DNA from 2 places in the Streptomyces sp. NPDC092370 genome. Region 2 is predicted to be linked to the other one. Evidence: riboswitches for the same ligand, from Rfam matches in the RefSeq annotation. Region 2 holds a riboswitch; the other holds the start of a gene.
What was found. Region 2 has a riboswitch for S-adenosylmethionine ahead of ACIQHQ_RS04515 (aminotransferase class V-fold PLP-dependent enzyme). Riboswitches for the same ligand answer to the same signal wherever they lie in the genome.
Positions count from the first base shown of each region.

Region 1 (4,188 bases), on a different contig from region 2:
ATGCCGTTGTACGCGTCGGCGTGCACGTCGGCCGGGATGTCCAGCATCCGCACGCCGTGCTCTCCGACCCCGCGCCTCACCGCCTCCCGGTCGCCGTCGGACAGCGCCGAGCACACCCACAGCGCGTCCGCGTCCGAACCGATCGCGGAGAGCCCGGAGACCAGGCCGCCGCCACCCCGTTTGGCGTCCAGCGAACCGTCCTCGCCCACCGTGTACGAGACCGGACCGCGGTTGGAGGCCACCAGCACCTGCGCAGCACCGTACGTTGAAGCCATAGACCTCAACCTAGCCCGGCCCGGAAACGCTCAAACGTACGGATCTGCCGTGCGCGGCCGAAAACGGCCCCGGTCAGGCCGCTCTCCGCGCCTGGTACTCGGCGATCTCCACCATCGGGGGACGCTCCTCGGTGTCCACGGAGTACGTCCGGGGCTCGAAGCCGTCCTCGCCCCGCTCGAACTGCGTCAGGGACGGCCGGACCAGGTGCCCGCGGGCCAGCCGCAGCTGGGCCGTGCGGTAGATCGCGGCGGCCATCCGGCCCAGCGCCTGCCCGTCCTGGTGCCGGTGCTTGCGCACCCCGACGTCCACCTGGGCCAGGGCGTCCAGGCCCGCCAGGTGCAGGGCGTCGACGAGCATGCCGAGCTCCACGCCGTAGCCGACGGGGAACGGCAGCCGCTCCAGCAGGGAACGGCGGGCCGCGTACTCGCCGCCGAGCGGCTGCACGAAGCCCGCCAGCCGCGGCCAGTGCATGTTGAGCAGCGGGCGCGCCATCAGTTCGGTGACCCGGCCGCCCTGCCCGGCGGTCCTGGCGGAGGCGAGCGAATCGAGCTCAGTGCCGAGCGGACGGTCGTACATGGCCTTCACCAGGTCCACGTCCGGCTCGGTGAGCAGCGGGCCCACGATTCCGGAGACGAAGTCGGACGAGAATTCCCTGAGGTCCGCGTCGACGAAGCAGACGATGTCCCCGCGGGTGACGAGCAGGGAGCGCCACAGCACCTCGCCCTTGCCGGGCACGGCGGGCAGCCGCGGGAGTATCCCGTCCCGGTGCACCACCCGCGCGCCCGCGGCGGCGGCCACCTCGGACGTGCGGTCGGTGGACCCCGAGTCGACGACGACCAGCTCGTCGACGAGCGGGACCTGTCGCATCAGGTCGTGGCGGATGACGGCGACGATGTCACCGACCGTCGCCTCCTCGCTGAGCGCGGGCAGCACGACGCTGACCGTCTGGCCCGTGCGCTGCTTGGCGGCCAGGATCTGGTGGAGCGGGCGATCGTTCACGGACCAGGAACGGGTGCTCAGCCACCGCTCGACTTCTTCCAGCACCGTGGCGGCTCCTCTGCGTACTCCGGGCGGGACGGACGGTGATCCATCTCGCGGTTCGGACGGCTATCTCAACTGTCCTGGTCGTCGGTTACAGTCTTGAACAACGCGGATGACCATCGCATGTCCGGGGTCACCCGCCGCCTACAACCACATACAGCTCATCCAGAGGGGCAGAGGGAAACGGCCCGATGAAGCCCCGGCAACCCTCCAGTCGGTTCTCGTAGGTCACTGGCGACCACTTCGCGAGGCTCCCGGCTAGGGAAGGTGCCAAATCCGTCTCACGGCGAAACGCGTCGTGAGGAAGATGAGGAAGGGCCTCGCCTCACATGGCTGCGCAGACTGTTGCAAGCACCACTGACTCCACCGTAGACCTTGGTCCCGCCGCGGCGCTGAGCTGCCGCGAGTGCGGTCACCGCGTCCCCCTCGGCCCGGTCTTCGCGTGCGAGGAGTGTTTCGGCCCGCTGGAGATCGCCTACGACTTCTCGGCCTACGACACCGAGGAACTGCGTAAGAAGATCGAGGCGGGACCGGCGAACATCTGGCGTTACGCCCCGCTGCTGCCGGTTCCGGCCGACGTGGCGGACAAGCCGAACATCAACCCGGGCTGGACCAAGCTCGTCAAGGCCGACAACCTCGCCCGCGAGCTGGGTGTCGACGCCGGCAAGCTCTTCGTCAAGGACGACTCCGGCAACCCGACGCACTCCTTCAAGGACCGTGTCGTCGCCCAGGCCCTGGAGGCCGCCCGCGCCTTCGGCTTCACCACGCTCTCCTGCTCCTCCACCGGCAACCTCGCCGGTGCGGTGGGCGCCGCCGCGGCCCGCGCCGGCTTCCGCTCGTGTGTGTTCATCCCGCACGACCTGGAGGAGGGCAAGGTCGTCATGGCCGCGGTCTACGGCGGTGAGCTCGTCGGCATCGAGGGCAACTACGACGACGTGAACCGCTTCTGCTCCGAGCTGATCGGCGACCCGGCCGGAGAGGGCTGGGGCTTCGTCAACGTCAACCTGCGGCCGTACTACGCCGAGGGCTCCAAGACCCTCGCGTACGAGATCTGCGAGCAGCTCGGCTGGCGGCTGCCCGACCAGCTCGTCGTGCCGATCGCCTCCGGCTCGCAGCTCACGAAGATCGACAAGGGCCTGCAGGAGCTGATCAAGCTCGGTCTGGTCGAGGACAAGCCCTACAAGATCTTCGGCGCGCAGGCCGAGGGCTGCTCGCCGGTGTCGACGGCGTACAAGGCCGGGCACGACGTGGTCCGCCCGCAGAAGCCGGACACCATCGCCAAGTCCCTCGCCATCGGCAACCCGGCGGACGGGCCGTACGTGCTGGACATCGCGCGCCGCACGGGCGGTGCCGTGGAGGACGTGAACGACGAGCAGGTCGTGGACGCGATCAAGATCCTCGCCCGGACCGAGGGCATCTTCGCGGAGACCGCCGGCGGTGTGACGGTGGGTGTGACGAAGAAGCTGATCGAGAGCGGTGTGCTCGACCCGTCGAAGACGACCGTGGTACTGAACACCGGGGATGGTCTCAAGACGCTGGATGCGGTGGCGGGCACGGGTCTTTCGGCGACCATTCGTCCCAGCCTGGATGCGTTCCGGGCGGCTGGGCTCGTCTGATCGTTGATCCCTGCGGGCCGGTGGGGGTCGTTCGCGCCCACGCGGCGGAGCCGTGGATCGGCACAGCCCCGCGCCCCTAGGTTTGTCACCCAACCGGAGGTTTTGAAGACATGAGCGTCACCGTTCGCATCCCCACCATCCTGCGCACCTACACCGGCGGTCAGGCCGAGGTCGCCGCCGAGGGGGCGAATCTCGGCGAGGTCATCGCCGATCTGGAGAAGAACCACACCGGGATCGCCGCCCGGGTGCTGGACGACCAGGGCAAGCTGCGCCGGTTCGTCAACGTGTACGTCAACGACGACGACGTGCGGTTCGAACAGGGGCTGGAGACGGCGACGCCCGACGGTGCCGGGGTGTCGATCATTCCCGCCGTCGCCGGCGGCTGAACCCGGTCGACCGGCCCGATTATTACCTTCGGTAACGGCTGTCACTGAGAGTTCACCGAATTGCCCCCTCCGTGAGAGAAGCGGAGGGGGCAATTCTGTGTGATTGAGCGCGATACAGTTGGGGAACACGATCCCGATCCTCTGATCGGAACCCTGAATTCCCTCCGCGGGCCCGACAAGATGTAGCCAAAGTGTGCGCATCTTTTGCGGCTTTTGTTCTCTTTGTGGAGCCCGATTTGCCCTGAATTCGGGCGAATTCTGCCTACATTCCGGACCCTGCGCGTCCGGAATTCTCGTCCGATTGACCTGTTGCAGACGGCAGTTGGACAGATACATTCGGCCGCGGTCGACGCGTTCCGGCGCACGCCCCCAACCGTGGGGGGTGAGGTCTGACCCGGGTCCGCGAAGTGTGGATCTGTGCAAGGGCCAGTAATAGGGGAGTTAGGCATGGCTCAGGGCACCGTCAAGTGGTTCAACGCGGAGAAGGGGTACGGCTTCATCGCGGTCGACGGTGGTGCGGATGTTTTCGTCCACTACAGCGCGATTCAGATGGACGGCTACCGCACCCTTGAAGAGGGCCAGCGGGTCGAGTTCGAGATCTCGCAGGGCCAGAAGGGACCGCAGGCCGACATGGTTCGCGTCTCTGCCTGAACGCGCACCACGACCAACGCTCAAGCGACCGGTCTTCTCAGAAGGGCCCGTACCCCCCGGGGTGCGGGCCCTTCGGCCTGTTCGGAACCCCTGCCGGGCGGCGTTCGCGGGGCGGCTGACGGCCCGTCCCGGTCCCGCCGGGCGCTTGCCCCGCCCGTCACCCGACCACCACCCCTCGTCGAGCCGGCTTCGCGGGCGCACCTTGCACTCGGAGGGGT
Region 1 covers NZ_JBIVQO010000003.1:147,505-151,692, forward strand. Annotated here, with positions in the region: gene ACIQHQ_RS11870 (trehalose-6-phosphate synthase) at 1-275, opposite strand, end outside; gene ACIQHQ_RS11875 (glucosyl-3-phosphoglycerate synthase) at 349-1,320, opposite strand; SAM riboswitch class I at 1,476-1,631, shown strand; gene thrC (threonine synthase) at 1,647-2,933, shown strand; gene ACIQHQ_RS11885 (MoaD/ThiS family protein) at 3,044-3,319, shown strand; gene ACIQHQ_RS11890 (cold-shock protein) at 3,767-3,970, shown strand.
Region 1: linked by a shared signal. The riboswitch ahead of thrC (threonine synthase) and the one ahead of ACIQHQ_RS04515 (aminotransferase class V-fold PLP-dependent enzyme) in region 2 are both predicted to bind S-adenosylmethionine.

Region 2 (4,188 bases):
TGCCGGTCTACATGGCCAAGGCCGGAGGCTTCTTCTTCCTGGTCTTCGGTCTCATCTCGGCCCTCGCCGCGATCGCGACGATCAACCCGATCTGGGTCCTGGGCCCGTACCGGCCCGACCAGGTGTCCACCGGTGCCCAGCCCGACTGGTACATGGGCTTCGCCGAAGGCCTGATCCGGGCGATGCCGGGCTGGGAGATCAACCTCTGGGGCCACACCCTCGTCCTGGGCGTGTTCATCCCGCTGGTGCTCTTCGGTGTGTTCCTCGCGATCATCGCCCTCTACCCGTTCATCGAGTCGTGGGTCACCGGGGACAAGCGCGAGCACCACATCCTGGACCGGCCGCGCAACGCCCCGACCCGCACCGGCGTCGGTGTCGCGTGGGTCACCGGCTACATCATCATGCTGATCGGCGGTGGCAACGACATCGTCGCCACGCACTTCCATCTGTCGATCAACGCGGTGACCTGGTTCGTCCGGATCGGGTTCTTCGTCGGACCGGTCATCGCCTTCATCGTCACCAAGCGCATCTGCCTCGGCCTGCAGCGCCGGGACAAGGAGAAGGTGCTGCACGGCCGCGAGTCGGGCATCATCAAGCGCCTGCCGCACGGTGAGTTCATCGAGGTGCACGAGCCGCTCAGCCAGGAGCAGATGTACACGCTCACCGCGCACGAGCAGTACAAGCCGGCCGAGATCGGCCCGACGGTCGACGAGAACGGTGTCGAGCGCAAGGTGAAGGGCTCCGAGAAGCTGCGCGCCAAGCTCAGCGACGCCTACTACGGCGAGGGTGCCCAGATCCCGAAGCCCACCGCCGAGGAGTACCGGGAGATCACGAGCGGCCACGGCCACCACTGATCACTGCTTCGCCACGCCACACCGAAGGGCCCCGTCCGATCGTCGGACGGGGCCCTTCGCCGCGCTCGGGGCTGGATAGGGTGGACCTCGTTGAGATTCTCGTCCCGTAGTGCGGGACGCCTGACCCTGGAGCGGCTTATGAGCGCTGTGACCCCCGCTGGAGGCGACACCGCGGCGGGCCGCTCCTGGCCCCTGCTGCTGAACGGCCTGCTGGACGGCAGGCACCTGGGCGCCGACGACACCGCCTGGGCGATGGACCGCATCATGCGCGGTGAGGCGACCGAGGCGCAGATCGCCGGGTTCGTCGTGGCCCTGCGCGCCAAGGGCGAGACCGTCGAGGAGATCAACGGCCTGGTCCGCGCGATGTACGAGCATGCCAACGTGATCGAGGTGCCCGGGGCGACGGTCGACATCGTCGGCACCGGCGGTGACGGCGCGAAGACGGTCAACATCTCCACGATGTCCTCGATCGTCGTCGCGGGCACCGGCGCGAAGGTCGTCAAGCACGGCAACCGGGCCGCGTCCTCGGCGTCCGGGGCCTCCGACGTGCTGGAGAAGCTCGGGGTCAACCTGGAACTGCCGCTGCACCGGGTCGCCGAGGTGGCCGAGGAGGCCGGGATCACCTTCTGCTTCGCGGTGAAGTTCCACCCGGCGCTGCGGCACGCGGGCGCGGCCCGCGGCCAGTTGGGTATCCGCACGGTGTTCAACGCCCTCGGCCCGCTGACCAACCCGGCCCGGGTCCGGGCCCAGGCCGTCGGCGTGGCGGACCCCCGCATGGCGCCGATCGTCGCGGGCGTGTTCGCCGAACGCGGCAACTCGTCCCTGGTCTTCCGGGGTGACGACGGCCTCGACGAGCTCACCACCACGGCCACGTCCCGGGTCTGGATCGTCCGGGACGGCGAGGTGACCGAGGAGGCCTTCGACCCCCGGGACGTGGGCCTCGAACTGGTCCCCGTCGAGGCTCTGCGTGGCGCGGACGCCTCCTACAACGCGGAGGTCGCGCGGCGGCTGCTGGACGGAGAGACGGGGCCGGTGCGGGACGCGGTGGTGCTGAACTCGGCCGCGGCCCTGGTGGCCCTGGAGCCCACCACCGCGCCACTGGCCGATCAGATCCGCGCCGCGATGGTGAAGGCGGCCGAGTCGATCGACTCCGGTGCGGCGAAGCGGACGCTGGAGCGCTGGGTGGCCGCGAGCAACACGTAGGGAACCGGGACGGCGTCCCGCGATCCGGACTCGGGTTGCGGGACGCCGATCTTTTCGCGTACGTTCCCGGCAGGTCATGAGTGACAGTCATGAGGCCCCGGCCGACTGTCCGGCAACCCTCCGTCCGTGGCGGGGTGCCCCGGGTGAAGACCAGGCCGCAGGCAGCGAGGTCTGTGGCAAGCGCGTGACGAGGAGTCTCTCGTGAACCAGCGAATGCGATAGGGCCGCAGAGCCCCGCCTCCGCATCCCCTCTTTCCTTCACCCCCGCTTGTAGCCGTATGTGCTCGCGGGCGGATTCCACCTGCCGTCACGGGAGTTCACCCATGTCCGTCTCCACCGTTGCCGCCGATCAGTCTGTTTGTGCCCCGCTGCCCGTTCTGGGCCGGGATGTCACCGTCCCGCTCGTGACCGGGGGCGAAGTCACCTACGCCGCGCTCGACTACGCCGCCAGCGCCCCGGCCCTCCAGCGGGTCTGGGACGACGTGGCCGCCTACGCGCCGTACTACGGCAGCGTGCACCGCGGGGCCGGGTACCTGTCCCAGCTGTCGACCGACTTGTTCGAGAACGCCCGCCGGACCGTCGCGGAGTTCCTCGACTGCCGCGAGGGCGACCAGGTGATCTTCACCCGCTCCACCACCGACTCCCTCAACCTCCTCGCCGCCGCGCTCCCCGCCGACTGCCAGGTCTTCGTCTTCGAGACCGAGCACCACGCCGCCCTGCTGCCCTGGCGCAACGCCCGCGTGACGTGCCTCGACGCCCCGCGCAGCCCCCGTGAGGCCGTCGAGACCCTGGAGCGCGCCCTGGCCGGCCGGTCTGTGTCGACCGAGGGGGGCCACGGGCCGGCCTTGGTCTGCGTCACCGGCGCCTCGAACGTCACCGGCGAGCTGTGGCCCGTACGGGAACTCGCCGCGGCCGCGCACGCCCACGGTGCGCGGATCGTGCTGGACGCCGCCCAGCTGGCCCCGCACCACCCGGTGTCCGTCGCCGGCCTCGACGTGGACTGGGTCGCCTTCTCCGGGCACAAGCTGTACGCGCCCTTCGGCTCGGGCGTCCTGGCCGGACGGGCCGACTGGCTGCGCGCCGCCGAGCCGTATCTCGCGGGCGGCGGCGCCAGCCGCAAGGTCGGCCGGCGGGATGACGGGGGAGTGGACGTGGAGTGGCACGACAGCGCCGCCCGCCATGAGGCCGGTTCGCCCAACGTCATCGGCGCCTACGCCGTCGCCTCGGCCTGCAAGGCGCTGACCGAGGCCGGTTTCGACACCCTCGTGGCCCGTGAGCAGTACCTCATCCGCGCGGTCCGGGAGGGTCTCGCCGGCGTTCCCCAGGTGCGGTTCCTGTCCCTCTTCGGGGACGACGCCCCGCGGGTCGGGGTGCTCTCCTTCGTCGTCGAGGGCTGGAACAGCTCCCACTTCGCCGCCGCCCTGTCCGCCGAGTACGGCATCGGCGTGCGGGACGGGCTGTTCTGCGCCCATCCGCTGGTGCGCACGCTGCTCGGCAGCGACCCGCAGTCGCAGGGGGAGTGCGGGTCGCCGGAGGCCGTGCCCGGGGAGAAGTCGCTCAACGCCATCCGGGTCAGCTTCGGCGCGGGCACGCCGGACGAGCACGTGGAGCGGTTCGTGCGGGCGGTGCGGGAGCTCGTGACGGACGGGGCGAAGTGGAACTACCGCACCGAGGACGGGCGCTGCGTGCCGGACACCTCCGCCTGAGCCGGTGGGCGGCTGCCCGGGACGATCATCCGCGGGGCGGGTTCGGGGGTGTCCGTGAGCAGGTCACGCGCGCGGGGCGGGACGCGACGGCCTCAGTTGTCCAGGCCGATCGAGAATGCCGCCTCCAGGTCGTGCTGCGAGTACGTACGGAACGCCACGTGCGTGTCGGTCCCCTCCACTCCGGGGATCTTGCTGATCCGGCCCGGGATGACCTCCGCCAGGTCCTCGTGCTCCTTCACCCGGACCATCGCGATCAGGTCGTAGGTGCCGGTGACGGAGAAGACCTCGCTGACGCTGTCCAGCGCCGCGATCGACTCGGCGATCTCGGGGATCCGGTCCACGCTGGTCTTGATCAGGACGATCGCGGTGATCACGGCTGGTTCTCTCCCTCGGGGGCCGGAGCAGGGGCGGCCTTCACTCTAGTA
Region 2 covers NZ_JBIVQO010000001.1:1,004,130-1,008,317, forward strand. Annotated here, with positions in the region: gene ACIQHQ_RS04505 (cytochrome bc complex cytochrome b subunit) at 1-854, shown strand, start outside; gene trpD (anthranilate phosphoribosyltransferase) at 993-2,057, shown strand; SAM riboswitch class IV at 2,130-2,246, shown strand; gene ACIQHQ_RS04515 (aminotransferase class V-fold PLP-dependent enzyme) at 2,381-3,763, shown strand; gene ACIQHQ_RS04520 (Lrp/AsnC family transcriptional regulator) at 3,856-4,137, opposite strand; gene ACIQHQ_RS04525 (rhomboid family intramembrane serine protease) at 4,134-4,188, opposite strand, start outside.